One region of the Thioalkalivibrio sulfidiphilus HL-EbGr7 genome, then DNA from elsewhere that is predicted to be linked to it. Evidence: predicted binding sites of a transcription regulator. Region 1 holds the regulator's gene; the other holds the start of a gene.

The links. Region 1 encodes FliA, which starts transcription of late flagellar genes. Its sites were predicted from a motif close to GCTAAAGTTNNNNNNNNNNCNGCCGATA; they were not measured.
Region 2: a site for FliA is predicted at 3,758-3,785, ahead of TGR7_RS09845 (methyl-accepting chemotaxis protein). Genes of this name have one in related genera too.

What each region holds. Positions count from the first base shown of each region.
Region 1 is NC_011901.1:1,434,750-1,442,275, reverse strand. It holds gene TGR7_RS06725 (protein-glutamate methylesterase/protein-glutamine glutaminase) at 1-124, opposite strand, end outside; gene TGR7_RS06720 (chemotaxis protein CheA) at 191-2,266, opposite strand; gene TGR7_RS06715 (protein phosphatase CheZ) at 2,303-3,064, opposite strand; gene cheY (chemotaxis response regulator CheY) at 3,085-3,465, opposite strand; gene TGR7_RS06705 (RNA polymerase sigma factor FliA) at 3,588-4,313, opposite strand; gene TGR7_RS06700 (MinD/ParA family protein) at 4,319-5,218, opposite strand; gene flhF (flagellar biosynthesis GTPase FlhF) at 5,202-6,476, opposite strand; gene flhA (flagellar biosynthesis protein FlhA) at 6,605-7,526, opposite strand, start outside.
Region 2 is NC_011901.1:2,081,135-2,088,660, forward strand. It holds gene TGR7_RS09835 (ArsR/SmtB family transcription factor) at 1-36, shown strand, start outside; gene TGR7_RS09840 (phospholipase D-like domain-containing protein) at 228-1,652, shown strand; gene TGR7_RS09845 (methyl-accepting chemotaxis protein) at 1,738-3,651, opposite strand; gene TGR7_RS09850 (flagellar hook-length control protein FliK) at 3,949-4,923, opposite strand; gene fliJ (flagellar export protein FliJ) at 4,978-5,418, opposite strand; gene fliI (flagellar protein export ATPase FliI) at 5,530-6,897, opposite strand; gene TGR7_RS09865 (flagellar assembly protein FliH) at 6,903-7,526, opposite strand, start outside.

The sequences.
Region 1 (7,526 bases):
CGATGGCCTCCTGGCCATTGGCGGCGGTACCCACCACCTCGATGCCCGGATCGGCATCGAGGATCTCGACGATACGACGTCGGAAGAAACCCGAATCGTCCACCACCAGTGCGCGTACCGCCATCTAAACCATCTCCTCAGTGTTGCCGCTCGCGTGTCGCGTGCACGTCACGCGGCATGGATGCAGTCATCAGAAACGCCGCGCGTAGGCCTTGAGCAGGCTGGGCACGTCCAGGATCAGGGCGATGCCGCCATCGCCGGTGATGGTGGCACCGGCGAAGCCCGGCAGTCCGTGCAGCGAGGCGCCGAGGGGTTTGATCACCACCTCTTCCTGGCCGATCAGGCTGTCCACCACGAAACCCACGCGCCGGTTGCCCACGAACACCACCACCACGTGCTGCGTCTCGCGGTTCACCTTGGGCGCATCGCTGCGGGCCAGCCAGCGGCGCAGGTAATACAGCGGCAGGGCCTGGTTGCGCACCATGATCACCTCCTGGTCATCCACGTGGTTGGTGCGGGACAGATCCAGGTCGAAGATCTCGCTCACATTGGCCAGCGGCAGGGCGAAACGCTGGTTGCCCAGCACCACCATGAGGGTGGGCAGGATGGCCAGGGTGAGCGGCACCTTGATGCGCAGGGTGCTGCCCTGACCCTTTTTGGAATCGATCTCGATGGTGCCGTTCAATTGCGCGATACGGGTCTTCACCACATCCATGCCGACGCCGCGACCGGAGATGTCGGAGATGGCCTCCTTGGTGGAGAAGCCCGCCATGAAGATGACGTTGAAGGCATCCTGGTCGGTCATGCGCTGGGCCGCATCCTCGTCCATGAGCCCCTTCTCCACGGCCTTGGCGCGCAGCACGTCCGGATCCATGCCCTTGCCGTCATCGGCGATGGTCAGCAGGATGTGGTCGCCCTCCTGCTCGGCGGACAGCACCACGTGTCCGGTGCGGGACTTGCCGGCGGCGACCCGCTCCTCGGGGGACTCGATGCCGTGGTCCACGGCGTTGCGCACCAGGTGCACCAGCGGATCGGCCAGGGCCTCCACCAGGTTCTTGTCCAGATCGGTCTCCTCGCCGCGCAACTCCAGATCGATCTCCTTGTTGAGGCTGCGGGCCAGGTCGCGCACCACCCGGGGGAAGCGCCCGAACACCTTCTTGATGGGCTGCATGCGCGTCTTCATCACCGCCGCCTGCAGGTCGGCGGTGACGATGTCCAGGTTGCTGACCGCCTTGGCCACCTGCTCGTCGGACATCTTGGAACGCAGGGTGGCCAGACGGTTGCGCACCAGCACCAGTTCGCCCACCAGGTTCATGATGTCGTCCAGGCGCTTGGTGTCCACGCGCACCGAGGTCTCTGCGGCGGGCTGTGCCTGGGTCGCAGGGGTCGCAGCGGCGGGGGCGGCGGCGGGGGCGGCGGCAGGGGCAGGCGCAGCAGCCGGCTTCGCGGCGGGTGGTGCAGCAGCGGCGGGCGCGGCCTTGGCAGACGCCACGACCGGTGCCTTGCCCTTGCCGTGCAGTTCGTCCAGCAGGTGCTCGAATTCATCCTCGCTGATCAGATCCGGGTCCGCGGAGCTGCCTGCGGCCGGGGGTGAGGCCTTGCTCTCGACAGGCGCATTGCCCTTGCCGTGCAGTTCGTCCAGCAGGCTCTCGAATTCGTCCTCAGTGATCTCGTCGCTCTTGTGCGAAGCGGCCGGTGCTGCGGCCAGCGCGGGCGCGCTGCCACCGGACTGCATGGCATCCAGGAGGGCCTCGAATTCCTCGTCGGTGATGTCGCCATCGCCGGCCGGCACGGCAGGGCTGGCAGACACAGGCGGGGCAGGCTCGGGGGCGGGCGGAGGCGCCTCGGCGACGGGAGACGGCGCAGGCGCGGCGTCCGCGGGCCCGGTCATGGATTCCAGCCGCGTCAGCAGCTCGGGATCCGCGGGCCCCGGCTCGACGCCGCCGCGGATCTCGCCGAACATGCGGTTGACCACGTCCAGCACCTGCAGCACGGCGTCCATGAGCGCGCCATCCACCTGGCGCTGGCCCTGGCGCAGCACGTTGAACACGTCTTCGGCCCGGTGGCACACCGCCACCAGGTGGGTGAGATTGAGGAATCCCGCGCCGCCCTTGATGGTGTGGAAGCTGCGAAACACCGCATTGAGCAGGTCACGGTCGGTGGGGTTGCGCTCCAGTTCCACCAGCTGCTCACTGAGCCCTTCCAGCAGTTCCCCGGCCTCCACCAGAAAGTCCTGCAGAATCTCGTCATCGCTATCCAGACTCATCCCCTACCCCTTCTCGTTATGCGCTTGGCAACGTGCTCAGAATCCCAGGCTGGACAGCAGATCGTCCACGTCGTCCTGGCCGCTGACCACATCGCTGGCACCGGCGGTGCCCGGCACCGCCGGACCCATACCCTTGTTCTGATCCTCGGCGCGCTTGTCCTGCATTTTTTTCTGATCCGGCGTGGAGAGCCGCTCGCCGGAGATGCGCACCAGGCCCACCAGGTTTTGCTCCACGTCCTGCACCAGGTTGATGACACGGCGGATCACCTGTCCGGTCAGATCCTGGAAGTCCTGGGCCATGAGCACGTCGGACAGATTGCGGCGGATGGCCTCGGCATCGTCGTGCACCCGGGCCAGGAACTCGCCCAGTTCCCCGCTCAGCTGCCTGAATTCCTCGGCGGAGAGCTCGCGTGCACGGAAACGCTGCCAGTGCCGGGCCAGATCGCCTGCCCGGCTGGAGAGTTGCTCCGACATGGGCAGGCTCGCTTCCACGGCATTGAGGGTGCGGTGTGCCGCATCCTCGGTCAGGCTGACCACGTAGTTGAGTCGTTCCTTGGCGTCCGGGATGTCGGTCTGGGTCAGCTCGGAGAGACGCGAGTCCAGACGGAATGCATTGAGGGCCTCATGCAGATCCCGGGTCAGCCTACCCAGCTCCTGGAACAGCAGGCTCTCGTGCATGCGGCCCAGTTCCTCGATCAGCCGGGCGGCAGATTCCTCGTCACCGGCCTCGATGTGGCTGACCAGCTGACGGGCCTTCTGCAGCTGCTGGGCCTTGATCTCGGCGGCCTTCTCCTCCAAGCCCGGCGTGTCCATGTCGCTCAGCCCCCCGCGTTGATGCGTTCGAAGATCTTCTCGATCTTCTCGCGCAGGGTTTCGGCGGTGAACGGCTTGATGATGTAGCCGTTGACCCCGGCCTGGGCGGCCTCGACGATCTGCTCGCGCTTGGCCTCGGCGGTCACCAGCAGCACCGGCATGGTCTTGAGTTTTTCGTCGGCGCGCACGGCCTTGAGCAGGTCGATGCCCGGCATGTTGGGCATGTTCCAGTCGGTGATCAGGAAGTCGAAGTTGCCGTTCTGCAGCATGGGCAGGGCCGTGCTACCGTCATCGGCCTCGCTGGTGTTGTTGAAGCCGAGATCCCGCAGCAGATTCTTGATGATGCGTCGCATCGTGGAGAAATCGTCCACGATCAGGATCTTCATATTCTTGTCCACACTGACCTCCGCCTGATTCAGATTGCATCCGGCTGACCCTGGGGGAACCGGGGGTTGAAGTGATTCAATCTCACGCCCCGCGTGGCATCACTGCCGCGCAGGTCAATAATTCATTTCTGCTCGCTCGAATGACCGGTCCAGTCGCTCATGCGCGCCCGCAGGCGCACCAGGGCCTGGCCGTGGAGCTGGCAGACCCGGGACTCGCTGACACCGAGCACCTCGCCGATCTCACGCAGGTTGAGTTCGTCGTCGTAATAGAGCGACATCACCAGCCGCTCACGCTCCGGCAGCGCGCCCACCTCCCGGGCCAGCGCCGCCCTGAAACCATCGGACTGCAGGGCCTCGAAGGGGCTCGGCTCGTCCCCGGGCAGCAGGTCCTCGCCCTCGGAGTCCGGCTCGAAGATGTCCTCGAAGCTCAGCACCTTGCAGGAGGCGGCATCGCTGACCATGTGCTGGTACTCGTCCAGGCTCACGCCCAGTTCCGCGGCCACCTCCGCCGGCTGCGCCTCGCGGCCCAGGCGGTTCTCCACCAGGCGCATGGCCTCGCTCACCCGGCGCGCGTTGCGATGTACCGAGCGCGGCGTCCAGTCGGAGCGTCGCACCTCGTCGAGCATGGCGCCGCGGATGCGGATCCCCGCATAGGTCTCGAAACTGGCCCCCTGGGTCGCGTCGTACTGCTGCGCTGCCTCGAGCAGACCCACCACACCGGCCTGGATCAGGTCGTCCACCTGCACGCTGGAAGGCAGCCGACCCAGCAGGTGGTAGGCAATGCGCTTGACCAGCGGCACATGCGCATCCACCAGGCGGTTGCGGTCCAGGAGTTCGCTCGAGTACATGGCGGCTAATCCGTTAATGACAGGGCCTCCCTGTCATTAGAGCCCGAACCCACCAGCCGCTCAACAAAGAACTCGATGCGCCCGCTTCCACCGGCGGGTATGGGCCATGTATCGGCCTTGCGGGCCAATTCCTTGAATGCGCGCGCCGCCGGGCTGGACGGATAGGCCTCGGTGACCGCCTTCTGGCGCTGCACGGCCTTGCGCAGGTATTCGTCGTGGGGGATGGCCCCGGCGTAGTCCAGGGTCACGTCCAGGAACCGGTCGCACACGGCCACCAGCTTGGCGAACAACTGCCTGCCCTCGTCGGGACCACGCACCATGTTGGCCACCACGCGCATGCGGCTGATGCCGTGATCCCGGCTCAGCACCTTGATCAGGGCGTAGGCATCGGTGATTGAGGCCGGCTCGTCGCAGACCACCACCAGCACCTCCTGCACGGCGCGGCAGAAGCTCAGCACGCTATCATGCAGGCCAGCGGCGGTATCCACGATGAGCACGTCCACCGGACGGCTCAGCTCACTGAAGGCGCGGATGATGCCGACGTGCTCGGCCGGATCCAGCCCGGCCATGCGCGCCACGCCCGAGGCGGCGGGCACGATGGTGATGCCGGCGGGCCCATCCACCAGGATCTCGTCCAGGCCCAGGTCTCCCTTGAGCACGTGGGAGAGGTTGGCCCGGGGCTGCAGGCCCAGCAGCACGTCCACGTTGGCGAGCCCCAGGTCCGCGTCCATGAGCATCACCGAGCGCCCACCCTGGGCAAGCGCCACGGACAGGTTTACGGAGACATTGGTCTTGCCCACGCCGCCCTTGCCGCTGGCCACCGCGATCACCTGCACGGGACGCGGCGCGTTCATGCGGCGCAGACCATCGGCCTGATCGTTGACCTGATCACTGTATCTGGGCATGGGCGTGTCGATTCACTTTCCGGGGCGCCATGGACGGGCGGAGCCCGCGGGCGCGTTGCTGTCGGTCCGAGGCCAGGGACACCGCGCGACTCACCAGGCGCTGCACCCGTGCCGGTTGCAGGTCCTCCGGTACCCGCTGCCCTTCGCTCACATAGAGCAGGGGTAGATCGCCGTGACTCAGGGCGGAGAGTACCGGTCCGAGACTGGCGGCCTCGTCCACCTTGGTGAGCACGGCGCCGGTGAGCGGCAAATGACCGAAGGCGCGGAAGGTTTCTTCCAGTACCGCCTGCTGGGCATTGGCGGCCACCACCAGTAGCGTGCGCAGACGCGGAATGGCCGCCAGCCCGGCCATCTCCTCCGCCAGGCGCAGGTCCCGCTGGCTCATGCCGGCGGTATCCACGAAGATCCGTTGCTTGTCGCCAAGCCCCAATAGGATATCGCCCAACTGGCGCCCTGTCTGCGCCAGATGGACCGGCACGCCGAGGATCTGACCGAAGGTCTGCAATTGACGATAAGCGCCGATGCGATAGGCATCGGTGGTCACCAGCGCGATGGAACCGCGCCCGTGACGCTGCACATGACGGGCCGCGAGCTTGGCCACGGTGGTGGTCTTGCCCACGCCGCTCGGTCCCACCAGGGCGATGACACCCTCCCCGTCAAGCAAAGCCTCACCGGCCACCGGGATGCGCGTGGCCAGGCCGTAGAGCCCCTCGCGCCAGGCCTGTTCCGGACTCTGAATCTGGCGCACGCCCTCGGCGATCTCCTGGGACAGGGCCTCGTCGAGACCCAGGGCGCCGAGACGCTTGATCAGCTGGGCGCGGTGTGGGTCACGACGCTTCAGGTCATTCCAGGCAAAGCTGGCCAGCTGGTCCTGGAGCATGCCCCGCAGGGTCTCGATCTCCTGCTGCATGGCCACCAGGGCCGGATCCTGGGACCAGACGATCTCCCGGGCAGGCTCACGGCGCGGGCGTGCCTCGGATGCGGGCGCGGGGGTGGGGATCATGATGGGCTCCACCACCTCCGGGGCCGCCTCGCGCAGCGCGGCCAGGGGCGGCTCGGGCGCGGCCTTCGCAACAGCAGGTGCCGGCTCCCGGCCCATATCGCTCAGCAGTTGCTCGTCGAAGTCCACCGCCGAGACGATCTCGATGCCTCCCTCCACCTTACGGCTGGAGAGGATCACCGCATCGTCGCCCTGCTCCTCGCGCACCATCCGCATGGCCTGGCGCATGTCCCGTGCAAAAAATCGTCTGATCTTCATCGCATGTCACTCGACCGAGTTTCTGAAGTGAGAAGTGTGAATCGGGAAGTGGGAAAAATCCCCGGCCTGCCAATTCACACCTCGCTCGCTGTATTTGCCGTTACTTCTCACTTCCCAATTCAACCTTCCTACTTCCCTTCCCGTCCCACCGTGGCCACCACCCGGATGCGCTTGTTGTCCGGGATCTCGGTGTAGGCCAGCACGTGCAGGCCGCGCACCGCGGAGCGGAGCCACCGGGACATCCAGGCGCGGATGTCCGGGGAGACCACCACCACCGAGGGTTCGCCGGCCATCTCCTGGCGCTGTGCCGCCTCGGCGATGGACTTCTGCAGCCGTTCGGCGAGACCCGGCTCGATGCCGAGACCGCCGCCACCGGCGCCCTGGGAAGACTTCTGCAAGATCTGTTCCAGGGAGGGGTCCAGAGCGATCAGAGGCAGCTCCGGCGCGGTGCCGATGATGTTTTGCACGATGGAGCGGGACAGGGCCACGCGCACGGCGGCGGTCAGGACGCCGGGATCCTGACTCTTGGCGCCGTGTTCCGCCAAGGTTTCGGCGATGCTGCGCATGTCACGCACGGAGATCTGCTCGGCCAGCAGGTTCTGCATCACCTTGAGCACCACCCCCAGGTTGAGGGTCTTGGGCACCAGGTTCTCCACCAGCTTGGGCGAGTGCTTGCCCAGCACGTCGAGCAGGTGCTGCACCTCCTCGTGGCCAAGCATCTCGTGGGCATGTTCCTTGAGCAGCTGGGACAGGTGGGTGGCCACCACGGTGCCGGCGTCCACCACCGTGTAGCCCAGGCCCTGGGCCTGCTCGCGGCTGGCGGGATCGATCCACACGGCGTCCAGGCCGAAGGTGGGGTCCTTGGTGGGGGTGCCGGCGATCTGGCCGAACACCCGGCCCGGGTTGATGGCCAGCTCCCGGTCCGGGAACACCTCCCCCTCGCCCACGGTGACGCCCATGAGCGCGATACGGTAGCTGTTGGGGCCCAGATCCAGGTTGTCGCGGATGTGCACCGGCTGGATCAGGAAACCCAGCTCCTGGGAGAGCTTG
Region 2 (7,526 bases), 650 kb from region 1:
AACGCGGGTCTGCCGGTGGAGAAGGCGGCATCGTAGGTCGGGGTGCGCGCAGCGAACCCTAACCTACGACACTTCAGGGGGCGTGGCATCACGACGTAGGTCGGCCTTCAGGCCGACGCCGGTGGCCATCGAAGCCTGCGCTGTCGTCCTGAAGGCCGACCTACGGTACTCGCGCCCAAGCCCTCACCCCTTTCATCCTTCCGCCTTCATCCTTCATCCTTGCAGCCATGGACACCCTTCAGGCCCTCATCGCCAGCCTCTCCGCTCTGCTGGTGCTGGGCATCGCCCTCTACAGCGCGGCACATGCCCTGCTCAACAAACGCGACACCCGGGCGGTGATCGCCTGGGTGGGACTGATCATGCTCCTGCCCCTGGGCGGTTCGATCCTGTACTGGCTGCTGGGGGTCAACCGCATCAAGAGCCGGGCCCGCGCCCTGCGCGAGGCGGCGGGGCACCCGCAGGCACCGCTCCCACGAACCGTGGTGCCGGCACCCATCGACGAGCGCTGGCAACCCCTGGTACGCGCAGGCGACGCCCTGAGCCCTTTCCCCTACACCGGCGGCAACAGGCTGGAACCCCTGGTCAACGGCGAGACCGCCTACCCGGCCATGCTCGAGGCCATCAACGGCGCGAAGCACAGCGTGGCGCTGGCCACCTACATCTTCGACCACGACCCCACGGGTAAGGAATTCCGCGACGCGCTGATCCGCGCCCACGAACGGGGCGTGGCGGTGCGCGTGCTCATCGACGGGGTGGGTGTGCGCTACAGCCGGCGCAGCATGCAGCGGGCCCTGCGCCGTGCTGGCGTGCCGGCGCGACTGTTCCTGCCCATGCACCTGCCACGCACGCTCGCGGCCTTCAACCTGCGCAATCACCGCAAGCTGCTGGTGGTGGACGGACACACCGGCTTCACCGGCGGCATGAACCTGCGCGCCGGACATCGGATCGACCTGGACGTACGCCACCCAGTGCAGGACCTGCACTTCCAGGTGCGGGGACCGGTGGTGGCGCAGATGCAGCGGGTATTCACCGATGACTGGCGCTTCGCCACCGGCGAAACACTGCAGGGTGACGACTGGTTCCCGCCGCTCCCGTCCGCGGGCGATGTGCCCGCGCGCGGCGTCCCCGACGGCCCCGACGAGCACTTCGAGACCCTGCGCCAGCTGATGCTCGCCGCGCTCGCCGAGGCCCGGGAGAGCATCACGGTGATGACCCCCTACTTCCTGCCCGACGGCTCGCTGATCTCGGCGCTCAACAGCGCCGCGCTGCGCGGGCTCAAGGTGGACATCCTGCTGCCGGCACGGGGCAACCTGCCCCTGGTGCAATGGGCCTCAGAGGCCATGCACTGGATGGTGCTGGAACGGGGCTGCCGCATCTGGCTCACGCCGCCGCCCTTCGATCACTCCAAGCTGCTGCTGGTGGACGGCGAGTGGGTGCTGCTGGGTTCCGCCAACTGGGACCCGCGCAGCCTGCGGCTCAATTTCGAGTTCAACCTGGAATGCCTGGACCCGGCACTGGGCCGGCAGATGCAGGACTGGGTGGAAGCACGCAAACGCGAGGCGCGTGCGCTGACACTCGAGGAAAGCCAGAGGCGATCCCTGCCCGTGCGGCTGAGGAACGGCGCCGCAAGGTTGCTGACGCCTTATCTATGAAGGCGCTAGAGACAAGATGCAAGATGCAAGAGACAAGAAATGATTACTTGCCTCTTGCCTCTAGCCACTTGTCTCTGACGCTTTCTTACACCTTAAACTGCCCCACCATCCCCTGAAGCTCCGCGGCCAGGCGCGCCAGTTCATCGCTGGCGGTGCTGATCTGCTGGGAGCCGGAGGCGGTTTCGTCCACGGCCTGGCTGATGTTCACCACGTTACGGTTGATCTCCTCGGCCACGGCGGACTGCTCCTCGGCGGCGCTGGCGATCTGGGTGTTCATGTCGGTGATGCGCGCCACGGCGCCGGTGATGCTCTTCAGGGACTGACCCGCCTTGGCGGCCTGTTCGACGCTACCAGTGGCCTGGACACGGCCCTTCTCCATCACGGTCACCGCACTGCTGGCATTGCCCTGCAGACGCTCGATCATCTCCTGGATGGTGTGGGTGGATTCCTGGGTGCGGGAGGCGAGCGTGCGCACCTCGTCGGCCACCACCGCGAAGCCCCGGCCCTGTTCGCCGGCGCGCGCCGCCTCGATGGCGGCATTGAGCGCCAGCAGGTTGGTCTGTTCAGCGATGCCGCGGATCACGTCCAGCACCTTGCCGATCTCCTCGCTGTCCGCGGACAGGCGCTGGATCACGCCGGCGGCGTTCTCCACCTCGGAGGCCAGGGACTCGATGGAGCGGATGGTGGCACCCACCACGTCGCGACCGGCGCTGGCCTCCTGGTCCGTCTCCCGGGCGGCAGCAGCCGCGTCGGTGGCGTTGCGCGCCACTTCCTGCACCGTGGCGGTCATCTCGTTCATGGCCGTGGCCACCTGGTCGGTCTCGTTCTGCTGGCGGCGCACCTGGTTGGTGGTCTGTTCCGCGGTGGCGGACAGTTCCTCAGAGGCTGCAGCCAGCTGGGAAGTGGCACCCGCCACCTGGCGCACCACGTCCTGGATCTTGGTCACGAAGGCATTGAAGGCCACCGCCAGCTGGGTGAGTTCGTTCTTGCCCTCCACCGGCAGGCGCTGAGTCAGGTCGCCCTCGCCCTGGGCGATGTCGTCCAGGCGCGCCACGGTCTCGCACAGGGGCTTGACGATTCCTCGGGCAATCACCCAAGCAAGCCCCATGCCCAGCACCAACACCAGCAGACCCACGCCGAGCACGGAGAACAGGGCCTCCCGGTAACCTGCCACGTACTCGCTGCGATCCACCATCAGTTCCAGCACACCCACCGGCTGGCCGGCGAAGTCGTTGATCACCCGGCCGTACACGGCCACGGGGGTACCCCGGTGCTCCGTCTGGCGCAGCACGGTCTCGCCGCGCAGGGCACGGGCCAGTTCCTCGCGGCTGAGCAGCGCCTCTTCGCCGATGGAGCTGGCGAAGCGGTTGAAGGCACCGGCATCGCCGGGAATGTGCAGCGCGGCGCCGGCCCCGTACTGACGGGTGAAATCATCGAAGAAGGACTGGCCGAAGGTCAGGCCGAACTCCACGGAGCCGGTGTGCTGGCCCTGGTAGAACATGGGCACCACGCCGCGCACGCCCAGGCCCGCGACGCCGCGCTCCAGGCCCTGCACGGCGCGCCGGGTGCGGTTGGTCTCCACCACCGTGTTGCGGAACGCCGACAGGTCATCGCCGTGTCGGTCAGGGCGGTGCACCCGCAGGTAGGAGGTGGCCGGGGCCAGGTGGAACTGGAACTGGTCAATGCCGTGGCTCTGACCCATGTTCTGAAAGATGGGCACGGTGAGTTCGGCCAGGCGGTCCCGGTCCCGGGCGGCGAAGGCGGCCTGGATCTCGGGGATGTTGCTCACCGAGGCGGCCATGGCCTCGGCCTGCTGGGATTGGGCGTCGATGGCGGTGCGCAGGGACAGGAACAGGTCCTGTAGCTGACGCTCCTCGGCCCGCTGGCTCATACCGCCCAGGTTGTTGAGCACCACCGGCAGGATCAGGCCGACGGTGAGCAGCAGGAGGATGGCGATGCCGCCCAGCAGGCGGACACTGATCTTCAGGTTGTTGAACATGGAGCAAGGCCTCTGAGAATACGGTGCGACCGTTTGCGCGCCCTGGATTGTGGGCGGCCCGAGTCTTCTTTTTATGGTTTTGTTGTTTTGCTTCTTGTGAGTTCTGTAGCGACACCCATCACGCAAACTTGAGTGACTTAGTCACTTTAGGGGCGGCATTATACGGATCGCCCCGACCTGGATGGCTCCACTCATCCTGCGGATGGGCCCGCTCATGACACTCAGTGCACCTCACAATAAAAAAGGCGCCTGGGAACATCCCGGGCGCCTCGCATCCGCGGCAAACACAAACCCCGCTCAGGCATAGTAGTCCACCAGCCCGAGGCCCTGGCGCACGGCCTGGGCCTCGCCGGGCAGCCCGGACTGCTCCGCGCCCTCACCCGCCTGGGCACCGCCACCGGTCCCCTGGCCGTCGGACTCGCCCCGGGCCTGGCGGGCGTCCTGGTGGGACACCGACACATCCAGGGTCATGCCGCCCTCGGCGAACATCTCCCGCAGTCGCGGCAGGGCCGCATCGATGGCCTCCCGCACCGCCGCCTGGGGCGCGACGAAGTTCACCTGGGTGCGATCCCCATCCACGTGCACGCGGATCTCGATGGGGCCCAGGTTGGGGGGGTTCAAACGAAGCTCGGCCACCTGCACCTTCTGGCTGACCATCCACTGCACCCGGTCGCCCAGGGAGCGGTCCCAGCCCGGCTGCCCCATGGGAATGTCCAGGCTCAGGGCACGGGGCGCTGCGCGCGTGGCGGCCTGGTTGGGATCCGCACTGACCGCATTGGCCATGACGGCCTGAATGTCACCGACCTTGCCCTGGGAGGCGAGCTCGCTCAGGGCGCGCTTGCCAGACACTTCATCGTCGGCGGACATGGCCGCCGCCGTCTGCACAGCGGCCGCCATGAGGTGTTCGCGCATACGGACCGAACCGGAGAAGTGCTCCGTGTCAGCCGTATCGGCACCCACGCTCCCTGCCGCAACCTGCATCAAGGCGGCCTGGGGCGGCAAGTTCTTGCCGTCCTGCGGCAAGGGCCTACCCACCGGCAGGGCCTCGTCATTGCCCAGGCTGGCGGCCAGCCAGGCGGCCAGACCCTCGGCGTCCAGTTCCTCGGGCAGGGCCTCGGCCACCTGCTCCAGGCCCTGGAGATGGATGGCCAGACGCATCCAGAAATCGCCCTGCTCGCCCAGGGCGCGGGCTCCGTCCGGCATGGCATCCAGGTCGCCCAGGGCCTGCATCAGGGGGCCCGGCAGATTCATAGGGAAGGCGGCAAGCTGCATGTGTGTCGTCCTGTGTCAGGTGCTCTGCGCTTTGGTTAACAAGATGCGTGCCAGTTACTTGTCGTGGGGTCGACGCGGGCGCTGCCCGAACTCGTCGTTTTCCTTCTGCTCGCGCCGGTCCTCGTCGCGGCGCTCGTCGGCCTGCATGCGTTCCACCACCTTGTTCACCGCGTCGCTGTGCACCCGGGTGGCGGTCCACTGGCCACGGCTCTGTTCCAGGGCGGCCCGCGCCAGTTCCACCCGACGGGCCTGTTCCTCGATGGCCTCGTTGAGCCGCGAGAGGAACAGCCGGTAGTCGCGCATGTTGATGCCCGCCATGGACTCGCCGCCGTCCTCGAAGCGCCTGGCGTATTCGTCGCGGTAGTTGTTGAGTTCCTGCAGGCGGTTCTGCTGATCATCCAGGGCCCGCTGCCGCTCGCCCATCACGCGCGCGGCGTTCTGCTGACGGTTGTGGACCACGTTGGCCACGGGTTGCATGCGTTTGGAACGGGTCATATGGCCCCTCCGGGGCAGAGACAAGTTGCTAGTGACAAGATACAAGTACGGGTCATTTGGCATCCTGCGTTGCATCAAGCTAATGACGCCTTACTCCTCACACCTGGCGCCTCACGCCTCCTCGTTCATCAGCGCGTCCAGCGCCCGCAGGCTTTCCTTGAAATCCACGGCCTCGCGCATGTCCTGGGAGAGGTACTGCTCGAGGTGAGGATAGTACTGGATGGCGGCGTCCACCCGGGGGTCGGCGCCCTTCTGGTAGGCGCCGACGCTGATCAGGTCCCGGTTCTGCTGGTAGGTGGCGTAGATCTGCTTGAACAGGCGCGCGGCCTGGATCTGGCCCGGGTCGGCGATCTCGTTCATGAGCCGGCTCACGGAGGCCTCGATGTCGATGGCGGGATAGCGGCCGGCCTCGGCGATGCGCCGGGACAGCACCACGTGTCCATCGAGGATCGCCCGGGCCGCATCGGCGATGGGGTCGTTCTGGTCGTCGCCCTCGGTGAGCACCGTGTAGAAGGCGGTCATGGTGCCCTCGCCCCGGTCGCTGTTGCCGGCACGCTCCACCAGGTGCGGCAGGCGCGCGAACACGGACGGCGTATAACCCTTGGTGGCAGGCGGTTCGCCGATGGCCAGCGAGATCTCGCGCTGGGCCTGGGCGAAACGGGTCAGGGAATCCATGAGCAGCAGCACGTTCAGGCCCTGGTCCCGGAAGTACTCGGCGATGGAGGTGGCCAGCATGGCGCCGTGCAGGCGCATCAGCGGCGGATGGTCGGCGGGTACCGCCACCACCACCGCCCGGGCCATGCCCTCGGGACCGAGGATGTTCTGCACGAATTCGTTCACTTCCCGGCCACGCTCGCCGATCAGCCCCACCACCGTGACATCGGCATTGGTGTAGCGGGTCATCATGCCCAGCAGCACGCTCTTGCCCACGCCGCTGCCGGCGAACAGGCCCATGCGCTGGCCGCGGCCCACGGTGAGCAGGCCGTTGATGGCGCGCACGCCCACGTCCAGGGGCTCGTGGATGGGACGCCGCGCCAGGGGGTTGAGGGGACGGCCGTTCAAGGACACGCTGGCCTCGCAATCCGGAGGCGGCAGACCGTCCAGGGGCCGGCCCGCACCGTCCAGTACGCGACCCAGCAGGGCCTCGCCCACCCGGGCCTCACGGGCATGCTGGGTGGGGATCACCCGGGCATTGGGGGTGAGCCCGCTGATGTCGCCCACGGGCATGAGGAACACCCGTTCGCCGGAGAAACCCACCACCTCGGCCTCCACCTCGGCGCCGCCCGCGCTCACCACCCGGCAACGTCCACCCACGGGCATGCGCACCCCCTCGGCCTCCAGGGTCAGGCCCACCATGCGCACCAGGCGCCCTTCGGCGGTCAGCGGTCGGGCCTGCTCCACGCGCCGGGCGCCCCGGCGCAGGCTGTCCCGCAGCCGGGCCAGACGCAGCTCGGGATCCAGGCCCTCAGGGAGCGCCATGGCCGTCACCGGCATCGCTGCCGGCTCTGCGATCGATCTCGCCCCTGTGCGTCGCCCTGCTCGTCATGACGGCGCTCACCGCCCCAGAGTTCGGAAATCAGGGCATTGAGACGGGTCTCCAGGGAGGCATCCACGTGGGAGGTGTCGGTCTCCAGGCGCGCACCGCCCCGGCTCAGGGTCGGATCCTCGATCACCTTCCAGGGCCGCTCCAGTTCCGACAGGTGCAGGGCGTCACGCACCAGGCGCGCGTCCTCGGGATGCAGGTGCAGGCGGATGGTGCGCTCGGTGCTGGGCAGCACCATCAGGGCCTCGCGCACCACGGCGACGATCTGGCCCGGGTCGGCGCGCAGTTCGCGGCGCACCAGCTGACGGGTCACGGTGCTGACCAGCTGCAGCAGATCGGATTCCAGCTGCTGGTCCAGGGCCTGCACGCCGGGTACCAGGGACTCCAGCACCCGTTGCAGCGACTCCACCTCGGCGCGCACCGCCGCCTCGCCGGCCTTCCTGCCTTCCTGAAGGCCCTGCTCGAATCCCTCGGCCCTGCCCTCTTCCCGGGCAGCCCGCTGGATCTCCTCGATCTCCCGGGCGGTGGGCAGCGCCGGCCGGTCCGTCACCGCCTCGGAGCGCGC